DNA from 2 places in the Cupriavidus sp. 01L45 genome. Region 1 is predicted to be linked to the other one. Evidence: predicted binding sites of a transcription regulator. Region 1 holds the regulator's gene; the other holds the start of a gene.
What was found. Region 1 encodes sigma-54, which starts transcription at its own class of promoters, with help from an activator protein. Its sites were predicted from a motif close to TGGCANGNAANCTGCTTT; they were not measured.
Positions count from the first base shown of each region.

Region 2: AC1DT6_RS08565 (pilin) is a predicted target of sigma-54. The motif match lies at 5,014-5,031, and genes of this name have one in related genera.

Region 1 covers NZ_JBFTSG010000013.1:55,328-67,153, forward strand. Annotated here, with positions in the region: gene AC1DT6_RS11185 (dynamin family protein) at 1-1,241, shown strand, start outside; gene mutY (A/G-specific adenine glycosylase) at 1,333-2,523, shown strand; gene AC1DT6_RS11195 (LON peptidase substrate-binding domain-containing protein) at 2,552-3,232, opposite strand; gene rapZ (RNase adapter RapZ) at 3,298-4,215, opposite strand; gene AC1DT6_RS11205 (PsiF family protein) at 4,333-4,701, opposite strand; gene hprK (HPr(Ser) kinase/phosphatase) at 4,875-5,846, opposite strand; gene ptsN (PTS IIA-like nitrogen regulatory protein PtsN) at 5,925-6,380, opposite strand; gene hpf (ribosome hibernation-promoting factor, HPF/YfiA family) at 6,762-7,112, opposite strand; gene AC1DT6_RS11225 (RNA polymerase factor sigma-54) at 7,162-8,637, opposite strand; gene lptB (LPS export ABC transporter ATP-binding protein) at 8,785-9,570, opposite strand; gene lptA (lipopolysaccharide transport periplasmic protein LptA) at 9,607-10,251, opposite strand; gene lptC (LPS export ABC transporter periplasmic protein LptC) at 10,441-11,064, opposite strand; gene AC1DT6_RS11245 (KpsF/GutQ family sugar-phosphate isomerase) at 11,080-11,826, opposite strand, start outside.
Region 2 covers NZ_JBFTSG010000009.1:103,831-110,599, reverse strand. Annotated here, with positions in the region: gene AC1DT6_RS08585 (LysR family transcriptional regulator) at 1-30, shown strand, start outside; gene AC1DT6_RS08580 (cation:proton antiporter domain-containing protein) at 49-1,287, opposite strand; gene AC1DT6_RS08575 (methyl-accepting chemotaxis protein) at 1,780-3,324, opposite strand; gene AC1DT6_RS08570 (hypothetical protein) at 4,176-4,406, opposite strand; gene AC1DT6_RS08565 (pilin) at 4,475-4,963, opposite strand; gene AC1DT6_RS08560 (glycoside hydrolase family protein) at 5,234-5,380, shown strand; gene AC1DT6_RS08555 (SOS response-associated peptidase family protein) at 5,374-5,592, shown strand; gene AC1DT6_RS08550 (hypothetical protein) at 5,606-6,010, shown strand; gene AC1DT6_RS08545 (hypothetical protein) at 6,031-6,288, opposite strand; gene AC1DT6_RS08540 (hypothetical protein) at 6,285-6,686, opposite strand; gene AC1DT6_RS08535 (ubiquitination-like system serine protease family protein) at 6,686-6,769, opposite strand, start outside.

The DNA of each region.
Region 1 (11,826 bases):
TGGTGTTTATGCTCGCCGCCGATGCCGGCGTGACCAAGAGCGACCTGGATCTCTGGCGCAGCCATGTTAGCGCGGGCCACCGCAAGGGCTGCCTGGCGGTGCTGAACAAGATCGACGGTCTGTGGGACCCGCTCAAGTCGCCGGCCGAGACCGCGGCCGAGATTACGCGCCAGGTCACCAACAGCGCCCAGGTGCTGGGGATCGACGAGTCGCGCGTCTATCCGGTGTCGGCGCAGAAGGGCCTGGTGGCCAAGGTCACGCACGATGACGACTTGCTGGCGCGCAGCGGCCTGCCGCAATTCGAACATGTTCTGTCGGATCAACTGATTCCACAGCGGCGTGAGATCGTCGCCGACCAGGTACAGCGCTCGGTGGAGGAAATGACGCGTGGCGCGCAGCAACTGCTGCAGAGCCGCCGCCGCAGCATCGTCGAGCAGTTGTTCGAGTTGCGCGGCCTGCGCGGCAAGAACCACGCGATGGTCAAGCACATGCTGATGCGTGTGCAGTCCGAAAAGGAAGAGTTCGAGCAGAGCATCGCCAAGTTCCAGGCGCTGCGTCTTGTGTTCGGACGTCACAGCGCCGATATCATCAAGAGCCTGCAACTGCGCGACGTGCGCCGCACCATGCGCGAGCGCCGCGAGCAGATGAAGGAGCGCTTCTTCTCGCGCGGCATGCGCGAGGACATGGACGGGCTGTTCGCCCGGCTAGGCGAACTGGTCAGCGAGGCTGACCAGAAGATCGTCCAGCTACACCAGCTCACCGACAGCATGTACCGCCGCTTCAATGCCGAGCACGGCTTCACGTTGCCGGCGCCGATCCAGTTTGTCACCGCGCGCTACGTGAGCGAACTGCAGCAGACGCTGGCACTGGCCCAGACGCACTTCGGCGCCATGAGCATGCTGACCCGCTCGCGTCCGCAACTGGTGCAAAGCGCGTTCTCCACTGTTGCAAGCCGCGTGCTGGAAACCTTCCGCGATCTCAACCGCGATATCGAGATCTGGCTCAAGTCAGTGATGACGCCGCTGGAGGCGCAGGTACGCGAGCATCAGAAGCAACTGCGTCGCCGGGTCGACTCGATCGAGCGCATCCACGAGGCGACCGACACGCTGGAAAGCCGCATCGCGCAGCTGGAGGAAGTGCTGAACGGGCTGGACGAGCGCAGCGGACGCATCGAATCCTTCTCCCGGCAGATCCTGCGGCCTGACGCCGAAGACGGCCAGCTCAGGGCCGTCGCCGCCTGAAGCACGGCTGGCGCGCGGTGCCGGAGGCGGCAAGGCGGTATCATGACGCGCCGCCGCTTCCGGCGCTTCCGCCTTTTCCGTCACGTTCCCGATGCCCCGCAAGCCAGCCGCTACTCCCGCCGTTTCTTCCACCGATCTTTCCCTGGCCGCCGTTCCCGCCGTTCCCGCCGTTCCCGCCGATTTCGCCACGCGCGTGGTGGATTGGCAGCGCCTGCACGGGCGCCATGACTTGCCGTGGCAGAACACCCGCGACCCTTACCGGATCTGGTTGTCGGAGATCATGCTGCAGCAGACCCAGGTCAGCGCGGTGATCGAGTATTTCCAGCGTTTCGTCGGCCGCCTGCCTACCGTTGCCGCTCTGGCGGAGGCTAGCGCGGACGAGGTGATGGCGCTCTGGGCAGGGCTTGGCTATTACTCGCGCGCGCGCAACCTGCACCGCTGCGCCAAGAGCGTGATGAGCGAGCACGGCGGCGTGTTTCCTACCGATCCCGAGGTGCTGGTGACGCTGCCCGGCATCGGCCGCTCGACCGCGGCGGCCGTGGCCGCCTTCAGTGTTGGCGTGCGATCCCCCATCCTGGACGGCAATGTCAAGCGCGTCTTCGCTAGGTTCTTCGGCATCCACGGCCATCCGGGCGTCAAGGCGGTGGAGAACCGCATGTGGCAAATCGCGGAGGAGGTGTTGCCCCCGAAGGGGCCTGGACAGGCCGAGGACATGGTGTCCTATACCCAGGGCGTAATGGATCTCGGCGCCACCGTCTGTTCGCGCGGCAAGCCGGCCTGCCTTGCTGCCGCGGCGTCGTGCCCGCTGGCCAGCGACTGCGTGGCGCGCCGGGACGGCCTGACCGCCGCGCTGCCCACGCCGAAACCGCGTGCCGCCATTCCCGAGCGCAGCACCGTCATGCTGCTGGTCCGGCGCGGCCGTGAAGTCCTGCTGGCGTTGCGACCCGACAGCGGCATCTGGGGCGGCCTCTGGAGCCTGCCTGAAATGCCGGTGGATACCGTGCCCTTCGATGCCGAACTGGCCGAAGACGCCGCCCGCGAACGCGCCCGCGATTTCGGCACGCCCGGCACCGCCAGCATGGTCGGCGAACTCACCCACGTCTTCACCCACTTCCGCCTGCTGATCCGCGCCATCCGCGTGGACGTCACCGGCCTGAGCGCCCACGACGCAGCCGATGGCACTCCGCTACGCTGGCTCTCGCTGGACGATCTCGATGCGGTGGGCACACCGGCACCGGTGCGCAAGCTGCTCGAAGCACAGGCGCTGGGGGGATTGTTCTAAAGCTAAAGCCCTTTGCCGCGTGGGAGGCTCAGAGAATATGGTGTTGACGCATGTACTTGTGCACGATCTCGATCCGCATCCCCGCGTCCGGCAGCGCCATCAGCATCTGCTTGGCCTTGAGCGGCACGGGCAGCAACTCGCATAGCCGATTGGCCACCCAGCTCGGGTCATCCCACAGGAACGGCTCTGCAAACGGAAGCTTGCCCGGATGCTCCGCGTGGAGCGAGGCGACGATACGGCGCAGCACAGCAAGGCATTCGCCCAGCAGTTCAAGCTTGCAGTCGATGATGTCGGGCGGCAGCAATTCCGCCTGACCCACCAGCAAACCATCGGCGCGCACACTGTGGCCTATCAGCCGGAAGCGCTGGCGCCCGCGCGCACTGATCAGCAGCACGCCAAGCTGCTCCATATTGCAGTCGACGATATCCGCCAGGCAGCCGATGGTCTCGGGCATGGTGGGTTCATTGGGGCGGGCGACCTCGTTGCCGCTGGCGATCAGGCAGACGCCGAAAGGTGTGTGATCGCGCATGCAAGCGCGCACCATATCCACATAGCGTGCTTCAAAAACGCGCAGCGGCAGCAGGCCATCCGGAAAGAGTACGGTGTGCAGCGGAAACAGCGGCAGGCCATCCAGCGCAGGCGGTACCGACGATGTACCGGACGAAGCGGTGGTCGAAGCGGATGAGCCGGGCGTGGCGTGTGAGGACATGCTGAGCCAGCAGAGTTTCGGGCGGGAATTGCCGAGCCTGGCCGCGAAACCTGCAGCTGCGGCCTTCAGCCGCCGGGTGCGAGCTCGCGGTGTCTCACCAGCACATTACCATGGGCGCGAAAATAGTTGGCAAGTCTTTCAGCGATGTACACGGAGCGGTGCTGGCCGCCCGTGCAGCCAATGGCGACGGTCAGGTAGCTGCGATTGTCCGCGATGAAACTTGGCAGCCACTTTTCCACGTAGGCGCGGATGTCATCGGCCATGGCCAGCACCATCGGCTGGCTCTGCAGGAAGTCGATCACGGGCTCGTCGCGTCCGGTCAGCGGGCGCAGGGCCAGGTCGTAGTAGGGGTTGGGCAGCGAGCGGACATCGAACACCAGGTCGGCATCGCTGGGCACGCCGTGCTTGAAGCCAAACGATTCGAACAGCAAGGTGAGTTTCAGGTCATCGCCGCGCACGAATTCCTTGATCCACGCGCGCAGCGTATTGGTGCGCACGTTGCTGGTGTCGATACGGTGCGCGGCCTCCGCCAGCGGGCTGAGCAGCTCGCGCTCCATCTCGATGGCTTCGATCAGGGACGTGTCGTTGTATGGCGCATCGAGCGCATTGTCTGCAACGCCCGCAGGTTCGGCATTGGCCGAGAGGGTCGCCTTGTCGATACGCATCGACAGCGGGTGGCGCCGCCGCGTTTCCGAGTATCGCTGCACCAGCGCATCCGTATTGGCGGTCAGGAAAACCACCCGGACCTGGTGTTCGGAGGCGAGGTTGCGCAGCGTGCCGGGCAATTCGTCCAGCGATTCGCGGCTGCGGATGTCGGTAGCGACGCCAAGATGGGTGTAACCCTGGCTTGCGAGATACTGGGCCAGCGCCGGAATAAACTGAGCCGGCAGGTTGTCAACGCAGTAGTAACCTGCGTCTTCCAGTACGTTCAAGGCAACGGATTTGCCGGAGCCGGAGATTCCGGTGATAAGTATGATGCGCATAGCACGACAAGCATAACATCAGGTGATGACGCCGTCATGACGGCGAGGCGCCAACAAAAATGGCGAACCGAAGGGTTCGCCATTTTCGCATGTCCGCATGCTAAGTGACGCGGGGGCTTACTTGGAGAGGCACTCGCTCATGAAGGCTTTGCGCTCGTCGCCCTTCTTGCCGGTAGCGTCCTTGTTGCACGCCGTCATCTTTTCCTGCTGGCTGTTCTTGGCGGGAGCGGCGGCGGGTTTGTTGGAGAGGCAGTCGCTCATGAAGGCCTTGCGCTCGTCGCCCTTCTTGCCGGCGGCCTGCGTATTGCAGGCCTTCATCTTGTCCTGTTGGGAGTTTGTCGCCGCGGGCGCCGCCGGTGCTGCCGGTTTTGCGGACGTTGCGGGTGCCGCGGGCGTTGCGGTTGCTGCGGCCGGTGCATTCTGGGCGAAGGCGCCGCTGGCGAAAAGCGGGGCTACCAGCACGCACATCGCGATCATTCTCTTCATGCTTGCTCTCCTGGCTGTGGAAAACTTCATGGCTGCTGGCCATGTCGGCGCGGCAACTCGGGCTGGGCTCAATGTCCATTACTGCACAAAACGGCCTGTGCCCCAAACGCGTTGACGACGGAAGCGCGGACGAATGCAATCAATTGAAACAGCCCAGGCACGGCGCTGGCTGCCTAGAGTAGCCGGCCCTGGCCCCGCGATGCCACATCGGCTTGCATCGCGGCGCGCTGGCGGTCCATGAAATCGCGCAGCGTGTCGATGCCGCGCAGGCGCAGGATGGTGTTGCGGACGGCGGCCTCGACCAGCACGGCGAGATTTCGGCCGGCCGCCACCTGGATCTTGACCATGTGGATGGGCAGGCCGAGCACATCCAGATACTGGGAATCCAGCGGCAGGCGTTCGAATTCGCCGTCGTTGCGGCGCACCAGCTGCACCACCAGTTTCAGCTTCATCTTCCGGCGCACCGCGGTCTCGCCAAAGATCGTCTTGATGTCGAGCAGGCCCAGGCCGCGCACTTCAAGCAGGTTTTGCAGCAGGGGCGGGCAGCGGCCTTCAATGAAATCGGGTCCGAGCCGGACAAAATCCACGGCATCGTCCGCCACCAGCCCATGTCCGCGTGAAATCAGCTCCAGGCCGAGCTCACTCTTGCCCAGGCCGGATTCACCCATCACCAGCACGCCCATGCCGAGGATGTCGAGGAATACGCCGTGCATGGTCACGCGTGGCGCGGAAATGCGCGACAGGTAGAGGCGCAGGTGATCGATCACCGCCGCCGAGGACACCGGCGTAGTGAACAAGGGCGTGGAGGAACGCGTGCAGCGCAGTTCCAGGTCGGGCGGTGGCTCCATGCCGTCGGCAATCACCAGGAAGGGCGGTTCCAGCAGGATCAGCTCACCCATCTGGCGCTTGCGCATCTCGTCGTCGAGACGCTGGTAATACGTGATCTCGGGCTTGCCCAGGACCTGGATCCGGTTCGGGTGGATCAGGTTCAAGTGGCCGACGAGATCGGCCGCGGAAGTGGCTTCACGTGCGAACTCGACATCGAACGCCCGGTCGGCGCCTTCCAGACCGGCTACCCAGGAGAGTTTGATATCGGCTGCGTTGTCGTCGAAGATCGACTGCGAGGTGACGCCAGTGAGTTCCATGCGGGTGCTTTCAGGAGCGAGCTTTCAGACAGCGGGGACAATTGCCCCGCTCGCCTGCGTAAAGATCGCCGAGGCCGGTCAGGGGTGCCATTGCGTCAGCAACTGGTGCACGTCATCGGGGGTGGGCAGGGTAGCCAGTCCTTCGCGCATCTCGCGGTCGGACAGCAGCTGGGCGATCTCCGAGAGAATCTCCAGATGTTGCTGGGTGGCCTGTTCGGGCACCAGCAGGAAGATCAGCAGCGCTACCGGCTTGCCGTCGGGAGATTCGAAGGGGATCGGCTCGGCCAGGCGCATGAAGGCGYCAAGTGGCTGCTTCAGTCCCTTGATGCGGCCATGCGGAATGGCAACCCCGGCGCCAAGACCAGTGGACCCCAGCGATTCGCGGGCGAACAGGTTGTCGGTCACGGTAGCGCGCGCCACGCCATGGTTGTTCTCGAAGAGGAGCCCGGCCTGTTCGAACACGCGCTTCTTGCTGGTGACGCTGACGTCGAGGTTGATGTTGCCGGGTGGCAGCAATTTAGCCAAACGATTCATGTGGAATGCGCAGGGTTTTCTAGTAAGCAGGCCCGGGGCCGGGAGGCATCGCGCCGGGCAAAAAAGAAGAAAAAACCAAGGTCCGAAGTTTCACCGGGTGTCCCCCTGCCGGTGTCGGGCGTCTGGCCATTATAGAGCAGGCCCGCCCCCGCCTTGTGCATTGCAATACCCGATGCGCGGAAGCGGTGCCGCGTGCACGGAAAAATCGTTGAGCTTGAGAACTATGTATTGCACAGCATACACCGGTCCATATGCGTTGCGGAATCCCCCGCGTGGTCCCGGATGAGCGCCAGGAACGAAAAAGCCGCGCTATGGGCGCGGCTTGATTCCGGTTTCAAGGGAGTGACACCGGCGGCCCGGTCTGTGGGCCACCAGGCACGGTCATTGCTGCATCTGCGATGCGGCCATCTGATACTTGACCGCTTCGCGGTCGTGGCTTTGCACGCGATCCTTATGGCGAATCACCTGCCGGTCGAGCTTGTCGACGAGCGCGTCGATAGCGGCATACAGGTCTTCATGATGCGCTTCGACAAAGATGTCCTTGCCCTTGAGATGTAGATTGATTTCCGCGTACTGCCGCCGGTCCTTTTCTTTTGTATTGTCGACAGAGAGCAGCACACTTACGCCAATGACTTGATCAAAATGCCTGACGATACGCTCCAGTTTCGTTTCCACGTACTCACGCAGCGGGGGCGTGATGTCCAAGTGGTGTCCACTGATCTTGAAGTTCATAGCGTTTCTCCTTCTGAAAGAGTTGCACCAGGCAGGCGATGCAACTCGGCTACAAAGTCTTGCGGAGAGTAACTGCCGGAATCTTGAGCGCCTCGCGGTATTTGGCAACGGTGCGTCGTGCCACTACGAAGCCTTGCTCGCCGAGCAATTCGGCAATCCGGCTGTCGGACAAGGGATTCCTGGCGTCTTCGGCTCCTATCAGTTGCTTGATCAACGCACGAATTGCCGTTGACGAGGCCGCGCCGCCGGTTTCTGTGGATACGTGACTGCCGAAGAAATACTTCAGCTCGAAAGTCCCCATCGGCGTTGCCATGTATTTATTGGTAGTCACCCGAGAGATGGTGGACTCGTGTAAACCCAGTGTATCGGCAATCTCCCGCAAAACCAAGGGGCGCATCGCAATTTCACCGTGGGTGAAGAAGTTCTTTTGACGTTCGACAATAGCTTGTGCAACGCGCAATATCGTGTCGAACCTTTGCTGGATATTCTTGATCAACCAGCGTGCCTCCTGCAGTTTTTGCTGCAGTCCCGCAGCACCCGCATCGCCTTTTGCACCGCGCAATATCTGCGCGTACATGTCGTTGATACGTAGCCGCGGCATCACATCCGGATTGAGCTGCGCGATCCAGCCGCCATTCAGTTTACGGACAAAAACATCGGGCACGACGAAGTCGGCTTCGGGGCGGCTGTACGCATGGCCCGGATAAGGCGCCAGAGAGCGGATCAGTTCATGCGCCGACTTCAATTCCGGCTCGTCCACCTGCAGCGCTTTTTTCAGGCGCGTGTAGTCGCGCACCGCGAGCAGTTCCAGGTGATTGGTGACAATGGTCAGCGCCAGGTCGCGCTGCGGGTGCTTGATGCGGCGCAATTGCAGCGCCAGGCATTCGGCCGCATTGCGTGCGCCGACACCAGGCGGATCGAAGCTCTGCAGCAGGGTAAGGACGGCGTGGATCTCGTCGACCTCGAATTCAAGTTCATCCGYCAGTTCGCTGCAGATTTCCTCGAGCGAGGCGCTCAGGTAGCCGTCGTCGTCCAGCGACTCGACCAGGAAGATGGCCAGCCCCTTGTCGCGCAACGAAATTTTCAGCGGCGCGAGCTGTTCCATCAGATGTTCGCGCAGCGTGGGTTCGGCGTCGCGCAACTGCATCGGGGTCTTTTCGTCGTCGTCGCCTTGCGGGCGGCGGGCGAAGTCGTCGAGGCTCCAGTCGTTGCCGTAGTCCTCGTTGCTGTCGGAATAGCTGTCTTCGGCCTCGGGCGCGCCGTCGGGGCGGTTCTCGCTGGTGCCCTGGCCGTCGGCGGGCGCCGGCGCGGGAGCGCTCTGCATGTTGACCGAGCCGTCGGCGGCAACGCGCAACGGGCTGTCGAGCCAGTCGTTCTCGCGTTCGAGCAAAGGGTTCTCGGTCAGCGCCTGTTCCACTTCCTGCTGCAGTTCGAGCGTGGACAGTTGCAGCAGCCGGATCGACTGCTGGAGTTGCGGCGTGAGCGCGAGATGCTGCGAGAGGCGGAGCTGTAGCGACGGTTTCATGCGACCTATTTTATGCCCAACTTCCGTGCCGGTGGAACGGAAATTGCTATCGCTGATGACGCCGTGATCGTTGCAGGGTAAAAGGCGACACCGGAGCCACCTTGGGCACAAGGTCGCCGCAGCTGCCGCTTGCTGTGGCGCGCCGCGTTACATGCGGAAATTCTCGCCCAGGTAGACCTTGCGCACCGACTCGTTGGCGATGATGTCTTCAGGCCGGCCCGAGGCCAGCACGGCGCCTTCGCTGATGATGTAGGCGTGATCGCAGATGCCCAGCGTCTCGCGCACGTTGTGGTCGGTGATCAGCACGCCGATATTGCGCGCCTTGAGGAAGCTGACGATGCGCTGGATCTCGCCCACCGCGATCGGGTCGACGCCGGCGAAGGGCTCGTCTAGCAGGATGAAGCGGGGCGCCGAGGCCAGGGCGCGGGCGATTTCCACGCGGCGGCGTTCGCCGCCTGACAGCGAAAGCGCCGGATTGTCGCGCAGGTGGGCAATCTGGAGGTCATCGAGCAGCGTGTCCAGCCGGCGCTCGAGTTCGGCCTTGCCAAGTGGCTTGCCGTCCTGGATCTGCAATTCCAGTACCGCGCGGATGTTCTCCTGCACATTCAGCTTGCGGAACACCGAAGCTTCCTGCGGCAGGTAGGACAGGCCCATGCGTGCCCGTTCGTGAATGGCCAGGCCGCTGATGTGCTTGTCGTCGAGCACGATGTCGCCCTCGTCCAGTGCCACCAGTCCCACGATCATGTAGAAGGAGGTGGTCTTGCCCGCGCCGTTGGGCCCCAGGAGTCCGACCACCTCGCCGCTCTTTACGTCGAGGGACACATCCTTGACCACCGTGCGCGAGCCGTAGCGCTTTTTCAGGTGGCGCACGACCAGCGTGCTGCTGTCCTTCAGGGTGGCGGGCTGGGAGGGTGCGGTTTGGGTAACGGTCATGAAGGCTGAATCCGTGGATCGGGCGACGCGGCGGCGTCAGGGATTGACGGGGGCGGGCGCAGGCTTGAGCGGCAGCGGGGCGCCGGCGGCGCCGCTGGCGGGTTGCTCCTGGCGCGGTGACAACACGGCGCGCACGCGACCGGACGGGCTGCCCGCCGTCGCGTTCTCCGTACCGCCGCTGGCGGTGTAGAACTCGTTGCGGCTGTCGTAGGTGATCACTGCGCCGCGGATCTCGTCGACCAGCTTGGCGCCGGCCAGCCGCGCCATGCGTGCGCGGCCGATTAGCTTGGACAGTTCCTGCTTGCCGTCATACTCGATGCGGTCGCCCCAGCCGTCGATGTATTCGTCGACGTTGTCGCGCTTCTGGCGGATATAAGCCTGCTTGCCGCCCTTGGACGTAGCCACGGCGTACTGGTAGCCCTCGGGATCGGTGCGCACTTCGGCCGCGTCGGATTTCAACACCATGGTGCCCTTGGTCAGCACCACGTTGCCAGTCAGCACATAAACCTGCTTGACGTCGTCATAGCTGGCGTTGTCGGCTTCCAGTACCAGCGGTTTCTCGCGGTCGGCTTTCTCCGCGCTGGCGGGCGCGGCCAGCGTGAGGCCGAGGACGGCTGCCAGCGTCAGCAAAGCGGCCGTGCTGCGGCGGCGACAGGACGATGTCGTCAGGAGTGAATTCATGTTGGCGTGATGGCGGTTGGCGCGGACGGCTGTGGCCCGCGGGCGGCTTCGTTTCCTGGCGGCTGTTTCCGGGCAAGGCGGGCGGGGCTGCGCGGGCGGCACCCGCCTGGGTACCGTTTGCGCCCGCTCGCCTGGCCAGCACTGCTTCGCTTCATCTGGCAACAGCCTCTCGGGTCTTTGTTATCTGGGCTACTTCGCGGGACTCGCCGGCGGCCCCGTAATAATGGTGCCGCGTACGTTACCCAGCAATTGTACTTCGCGGGTGACATTGTTGAAGATCAGCCCGTTTGCCGTCATCACCGACGGGCCGCGGGTCAGCTTGACGGCTTTGTCGGTCTTCACGATGTCATCGTTGATCAGCACCTGGAAATACTCCGAGGCGGCTGTCATCTGCGGATCCTTGGCCGGGTCCGGCCCTTGGGCACGCACGATAAAGGCATTGCCGAACAGGTCGATCACCGAGCCTGCCGCGTTCATCGTGCCGCGATCGGAGTGGCCCGTGACAGGCGGGCGGTCGATTTCGTAGGCGCGCATGGCCGGACGCGTCACTTCGTAGGTCTGGTCGTCCTCGAAGTGGATCATCTTGTCGCCGGTGAACCGCATCTTGGTGTTGCCGTCCTCGGCCAGTTCGGTGGCGGAGAAGCGGACCATGTAGTAATCGGGCTCATGCTTCTTGCCCACCGGCCCGGTGGCGGCTTCTTTCGGGGAATTGACCTGCACCAGCCAGAAAGTGCTGCCCGCCACTAGCGCCATCAACAGCAGCGGCAAGGCGCGCATTCCTAGCCGGCTCAGGGAGGACAGGATATCCCGCATAGTTTGTGGGTGCCCTCAGATGACCTTGGCGCGGGTCAGGTCGTGGATGTGCAGGGCACCGACCAGGCGCTGGTCGGCATCGACCACCAGCATCTGGTTGATGCGGTTCGCCTCCATGACCTGCACGGCTTCCACCGCCAGCTGGTCCGGCCCCACCGTATGCGGCGAGCGGTGCATCACCTCGCTGATGGGCACGGTCTTCCAGTCGCGCGGCGTTTCCAGCAGGCGGCGCAGGTCGCCGTCGGTGAAGACGCCGATCAGGTGGTCGTCCGGATCCACCACCGCGGTCATGGCCATGCCCTTGCGGGTGATTTCCATCAGGGCCTGCGCCAGCGGCGTGCTTTCGCGTACCTTGGGCACTGCGTTGCCGCTGCGCATGACGTCGCGCACATGGGTCAGCAGCTTGCGCCCGAGCGCGCCGCCCGGATGCGAGCGGGCAAAGTCTTCCTCGCCGAAGCCGCGCGCGTCCAGCACCGCCACCGCTAGCGCATCGCCCATCGCCAGCGCGGCGGTGGTGCTGGCGGTGGGGGCCAGGTTAAGCGGGCAAGCCTCTTTCTCCACACCGGCGTTGAGGTGGGCGTCGGCCAGCTTGGCCAGCGTGGAGGCGGGGTTGCCGGTCACGGAGATCAGCTTGGCGCCGATGCGCTTGACGATCGGCACGATCGACAGCAGTTCGGCGGTCTCTCCGGAATTGGAAAAGGCAATCAGCACATCGTCGCGCGTGACCATGCCCAGGTCGCCATGGCTGGCCTCGGCCGGGTG
Region 2 (6,769 bases), on a different contig from region 1:
CTCCGCTGCGACGCTGCCGGCGGCCACTGAACGGCCGCGCTCCCGCGCTCAGGCCGCCTGCGGATCACCCTCGCCCGCTTGCCTGGCGTTGTAGCGGTCGAGCAGGTGGAACAACAATGGATTGAGCACGATGGACAGCAGCGCGCCAGCCAGGATGAGCGCCTGCCCGCGCTCGGGCAGGATCTTCAGGTAGACGCCAAGGCCGGCAAGGATAAAGGAGAACTCGCCGATCTGAGCCAGGCTGACCGCGATGGTCATGCCGGTGCGGGTGGAATGCCCGAACACCCGCACGATGCAAAGCGCGGCGAGCGATTTACCCACCACGATGATAAACAGCGTGGCCAGTACGCCCCAGGGATCGGTGATCAGCACCATGGGGTTGAACAACATGCCGACCGAAACGAAGAACAGCACCGAGAACGCATCGCGCAGCGGCAGCGACTCCTCGGCCGCGCGATGGCTGAACTCGGACTCCGCCAGCACCATGCCGGCAAAGAACGCGCCAAGCGCGAACGACACGCCAAACAGTGAATAGGCGCCGAAGGCCACGCCAAGCGCGGTAGCCAGCACCGCGAGCCGGAACAGTTCACGGCTGCCGGTCCAGACGATGCGTTCCAGCATCCACGGAATAAAGCGTCGGCCGATCACCAGCATGACGGCGACGAAGGCGGCCACCTTGCCCAGGGTGGCAAGCACGGTGAACAAGATCTCGCCCGAGCCTGGCACGGCGGCATCCTGGCCCGCCACATCGCCAGACGGCATCAGCAATCCTGCGAGTGCCGGCAGCAGAACCAGCGTCAGCACCATGGCCAGGTCTTCCACGATCAGCCACCCGACCGCAATCCGGCCCTGCGGCGACTCAACCAGTTCGCGCTCCTGCAGCGCCTTGAGCAGCACCACGGTGCTCGCCACTGAAAGCGCCAGCCCAAAGACCAGGCCAGGCCCCCACTCCCACCCAAAGCCCCAGGCCGCGCACATGCCAAGCATGGTGGCGATGGCGATCTGCACCACAGCGCCAGGAATGGCGATCTTCTTCACCGCCATCAGGTCCTTGAGGGAAAAATGCAGCCCAACGCCGAACATCAGCAGGATCACCCCTAGCTCCGCCAGCTGGGGAGCCAGCGCCTGGTCAGCGGTATAGCCCGGTGTATGCGGTCCAACCACGATCCCCGCGCACAGGTAGCCGATCAGCGGTGGCAGCTTGAGCCGGTTGGCCAGCGCGCCAAGAATAAACGCCAGGACGAGGCCGCCGACGATGGTGCTGATGAGCGGGGTAGCGTGATGCATGCGTTCTGGGTTCCTCGTAGGTGGCCATGACGGCGTTGACTGGATGACCTCGCCCGCCCTCCCCGGCAAGAGCCCGGCGGGGACCACAAAGCAACCCCTTGCCTTCCTTGCGGCGTCGAGCGCCGCGCAGTGGCCAGGAGGTACCGCGCTGATTGAGGGAAAACGGGAACGGGAGTCTTACAGGGCCCGGGGGCAATCGCGTGGCAGTGGTCCATCCGGACAATGGCGCACAGTTCAGGCCAGATATCCCCCGAACGCCCCGCGAAGACTACGATATGGAATGTAACACGATCATCACTGCGGCAAAGCGGGGAATCGGGCCGGATGTGGCCCTTTAATGTTCCGGCTTATGAACACGGCACCGAATGGACTCGTGTCGAAGGTGCGGTCCGCTGTGGTCACCACCCGGAAGGAAGTCAGCGGGACCGCGTGCCAGGCCCGGAAACCGGCCGGACATGGCGTCCGGCACCACCGGGCCTGGCCCTCCCTTTGCTAGTTAGCAGCCAGCCGGAACGTCGCCACCGTATCGCGCAGCTTGTGGGCCTGCTCATCCAGCGACTGCGCAGCCGCGGCCGCCTGCTCCACCAGGGCGGCGTTCTGCTGCGTCACCTGGTCCATCTGCCCGACAGCCTGGTTGACCTGCTCGATCCCGGTGCTCTGTTCGCTGGAAGCCGCGGCAATCTCGCCGATGATGTCCGACACTCTTTTCACGGCCACGCGGATCTCATTCATGGTTCGCCCGGCATCTTCCGCCTGCGCCGAGCCGGTGCTTACCGTGTTGACCGCGGTATCGATCAGGTCCTTGATCTCCCTGGCCGCGCTGGATGAACGCTGCGCCAGGCTCCGCACCTCGCCCGCCACCACCGCGAAACCGCGCCCCTGTTCGCCGGCACGCGCCGCTTCCACGGCGGCATTGAGCGCCAGGATGTTGGTCTGGAAGGCAATGCCTTCGATCAGCGAGGTAATTTCGGCGATGCGGGTGGAACTCGTGCTGATCACACCCATGGTATCCACCATCTGCTGCACCGCCGTGCTGCCGCGCACCGCCACGTCGGCGGCATTGTCCGCCAGGCCGCTGGCCTGGCGCGCGTTTTCGGCATTCTGCCGCACGGTCACCGCCAGCTCCTCCATGCTCGCCGCGGACTGCTCCAGCGCTGCCGCCTGCTGTTCCGTGCGCGAGGAAAGGTCCGCATTGCCGGCGGCGATCTGATGGGCCGCCGTGCTCACCGAATCGGTCGACATGCGCACCTCCGACAGCGCCGAGGCGACGTGCTCGATCAATTCGTTGAAGGCAATCGCCGTCCGCCCGATCTCATCGTTGTGCCGCACCGATGCGCGCCGCCCAAGGTCGAGCGACTCGCTGACGTAGTGCAAGGTCTGCTCGATCTCCGCCAGGCTGCCGTGGATTCGGCGATAGAGCGAAAAACCCATCGCGCCGGTGATCACGAAGGCGGCCCCGATAATCGCGCAGAACACCGTCAGCGCCAGTTCGTACGCCTTGCGGTTGTTCTCGGCCACCTGCTTGCCCAAGGCGGCGTTGTAGGCAACGTGTTCGTTGATGGCCGTGCCCAGCGCCGTCGCGGCCTTGAAGAGCGAGCCACCCAGCAACATGCCCCGCGCCGCCTCGGCATCGCCCTCCGCAGACTTCTCCAGGAAACGCTCCCGCTCCACCCGGTACCGCTTCACCGCGGCCCGGTCGGCTTCCAGCAGCGCCCGGTCCTTCTCATCCGAGATGTCGTTGCGTTCGTAGGTGGCAACAATCGTATCGAAAGCCTGGTCAGCCTTCGCTAAAGCCGCCACGGCTTCCGCGCGCCCGCTCGCCTCGTCCGACAGGGCATAGGCGTAGAGCGATACGCGCATGCCGTTGACATTGGCCCAGAGGTCATCCAGCGTGCGTACGCTGACCAGCGTGTTGTCGTTGAAGTAGGAAAAGCGCTCCTGCGATGCGCGGAGTTGCCAGATGCCGCCGACACCGAGGGCAAGTATGGCGAACAAGGCCAGCGACAAGGTGGCCAGCAGGCGTTGAGTGATATTCATTACGCATAGCCGGCGCCCGCCACAGGGCGGGCACCGATTCCTGGAAAGGAGGATGTTGAAATGACGCCCACGGGTCGCGTGCACGGCTCCTGCCGCGCCAAACCACCCACAAGCCCAGACAAATCTACTTTCGAAGCGCGCTTGCGAAGACTTCAGATCCGGCGAACCGTCTTTTGAACGGGTCTTACCTCCGTCTTTACGGCATCCGGTGGCATTTGCTGAAGCAAAAATGCCAGAAAACAGAAAATAAACGACGATAATAGGATAAGTCCTAAAAATAGCGAATGATAGGCGACAAAAGGAAGCAATGAACTGACAGCGCCAGGAGGTGCCGCTAGAGCCCAGGCAACGGTGCTGGCATGCGGGACGAGCAGCGCGGGGAGGGGGAACAGGAACGAGCAAGACGGAATTTGCCAGACAGTCGATGGGGCGAAAAGAGGGAGCAGGAGGACGAGTTCACGCGGCCAGACAAGCTTGTCCCTTTAGGAGCACAGGAACCCCGGGGAGACTTCGCCCTATTTACCAGCGAGTGCCGCCACTTGGTTCGCTAAAAAGCAAAAGCGCCACCGATTAGGGCAGCGCTAAGTGCTTAACGATCTAAGCGGCGATCAGAGTTGAACTGGCGAACACGGCTTTGCAGGCCGCCCGTCGTTTTATAAATCAATGATTTACCGCAATGCACCCCGTAGCGCGCCCCGCGTGAGCTGGCTGTGTGCGCCACGCAACAATGGGCCTTTTGTGTCCTGCTCGCTTTCCCTTGTTTTAAGATACTTCAGTGCCAATTCGTCGGCAGGCGCGCCGCGGAACACGACCCCCAATGGTTCATGAAGCAATAGCGGGCCTTTTTACATTCAGCCCTTGTCCGCTGGCGCCTCTGCCGCGAAGAGCAAGCGAGCAACCTGCTCCACAAGGCCGAGGGGCGCACCGTAGATCGTGGCCAGGGTACGCATCCGTTGCACTTCTTGCTCAATCTCGTCCGGCGTGCGCGCAGCCGCCAGCGTTGCCGCGAGCCTCATGCGCTCGCCAAGGAAATCCACCAGTTCTGCATCGAGCGACGCGATCATCTCAGTCGTAGTGGGCAAGGACAACATACTTCTCCGGAAATGAAAAAAGCGCCCGAAGGCGCTCACAAGCCAATACTCAGGTGTGATTAGCGGTTGGTAGCCGGCATAATATTCGTAGGAATGCTGTCAGTACCGATCTTACTGAACGAAACTTGGGTTCCGGTTGCGTCCGGAGCCCAATCTGCCTCGTAGATATAGCTGCCTACCTCAGATTTTCCGGTGAATTTAACATTCACCTTACCCGGAACTGCGGGAGGGCCGGCAGTGGCTGCCGTGCCAGTCAGAGCAACAGCGCCGGTCGCGTACTTGGGCGTCGGCAGAGAATTAATATTCAGCTCCGCAGCAGTATCACACAACGATCCATCACCAGCATTGACCTGAAGGCATTGGGAAACTGCAGTCTTGAGAGCGGCCAGATCGGCAATGTTGTTCTGCCATTTAGACTTCGTCACGTAGTCCTGATACTGCGGAATCGCGATCGCCGCCAAGATACCAATGATCGCGACCACGATCATCAGTTCGATCAGCGTGAAGCCCTTTTGTACCCGCTTGATTCCCATCCGTGCTTTTTTCATAAGATTGACCCCCAATTATTTGTAGGCAGCAATTTGCTGCGCAAACCTTATATGCAACCCTCGTGCCAGGCCAAATCTGGTCGAAAACCGCATCATTATGACAAAGTGTGTCAGTTGTAACTCGATGTATCAGGCGCATCGTGACAAATCTTGTCAGTGCCCATGACGAATCCTGGCATGCGCATTAAGGCGCATTCACATCAGATTTTACCAGCTTCGATTTCCTCCCCCACCCCACAACGCTAGGCCGGGTACCTCGGCGCCGGCAGCATGCGCACGCTGCGCAAGCGGGTCAACGTGGGGCGGTGGGACGATGCGCCTGTGGAGTTCAGAAAGTGCGTCAGGGGCGGCGGGCGCGTGCTGCGTGGTTTGGTCCTGTGCAGGGAAGCCGAGGTTGCCCTGATCTCACCATGCTGACCATGAATTCGGACAAGCACCCGCTGATGAACCGCTTCCACGCTCCGGGCAAGGAAAAGCGCATGATCGTGATCGTGCCCACGGCGGAATGGGACGACTGGCTGACCTGCCGGGATCAGGAGCGGGCGCGCAGCTTCATGCGACCATATCCCGCAGAGTTGATGGATGGCGCGCCAGCTCCGAGGGCATCACGTACCACGACGGAAAAATAGGACCATAGCCCATATGACGCTCTCTTTTGCGCTACAAATTCTGTCCGCATGCATCGGCATACTTGGTTCTATATTTTTCGCCGTGGGCGTTGTCAAGCAGAGCCCAGCCAACATGGCAGAACTATCTGGCACCTACTGGGGTTGGAACCCCCATATGACCAAGGCTCTAGCTGCACAAAAGGCAGACTACGTATTTGGGGGCTGCCTTATCGTGGTTGCTTTTTCGGTGCAATACACTTCGCTCATTCCATGGACTGCGTCGGTCCCTCTGCCCGTAGCACAATCAACCGGGCTTGGGCTTGCATTTGCCCTAACCGTTGCCACTTTCTTTGCCCTTCGTTGGTTGAGTGCCCGCGTCGCAGGTAGGTATGAGCAGGACATTCGCACCATACTCGCCACCCGTGAAAAACCAGAGTAGCGCGCAGGTCTGCGACTACGTCACTGGCAGGCAGCCACCGCCGCCTCCAGCCTCACCTCATAGGCCGCCCGCTGCCGCACCTCCACCAGTGCCGCCCGCCCCTTCGTGAACACGTCGGCATCCGGGTCCACCTGCTCGAGTGCCCAGGCCGGCCGTGCGACCTGCGGAACCTTGCACGGCACCGCCACCGGCACCTCCACCGTCTTCGTCTGCGTGATCACCTGCGGCGCGCCAGCGCAGCCGGCCAGCAGCGTGCCCAGCACCAGAATGCTCTTCATCGCCCGGCCCTCCGTTCCTTGATCGCCTCGGTCAGCAGCTCGTCGAGCGAGCCGCACAGGTCGGCCGGCTTGCCCGGCGGCCGGCGCGCCAGTTCGGTGCCCTTACCCTCCGCCGCGGCGGCGCGGCTCTCGGCCTGGGCCAGTGCCGCAGCTACCCGGCTCGCGCGCTCGTCCGCCGCCGCCTTCAGCGCCGCCACGGCGCCGTTGGCCTTGTCCACGTCGGCGGCGCACCGCGCGTTGGCGTCCTGCACGCGGCCGGTGCGTTCGGTTGCAGCCTGCAGCGCCTTGGCGGCGGCGTCCGCACGCGGCGCGAAATACAGCAGGTAGGCCAGCACCACCGCCAGCACGGCGCCGAGCAGCGCCGCCACGCCGCAGGCGCGCCACGGAATCGTCGGCATCAGCATCCCCAACCCTCCGGAAATTCGGCCAGCGGCACAGTCTGCCCGGCCAGCGCGTGCGTGCAGTCGCCCAGAAACTGGAT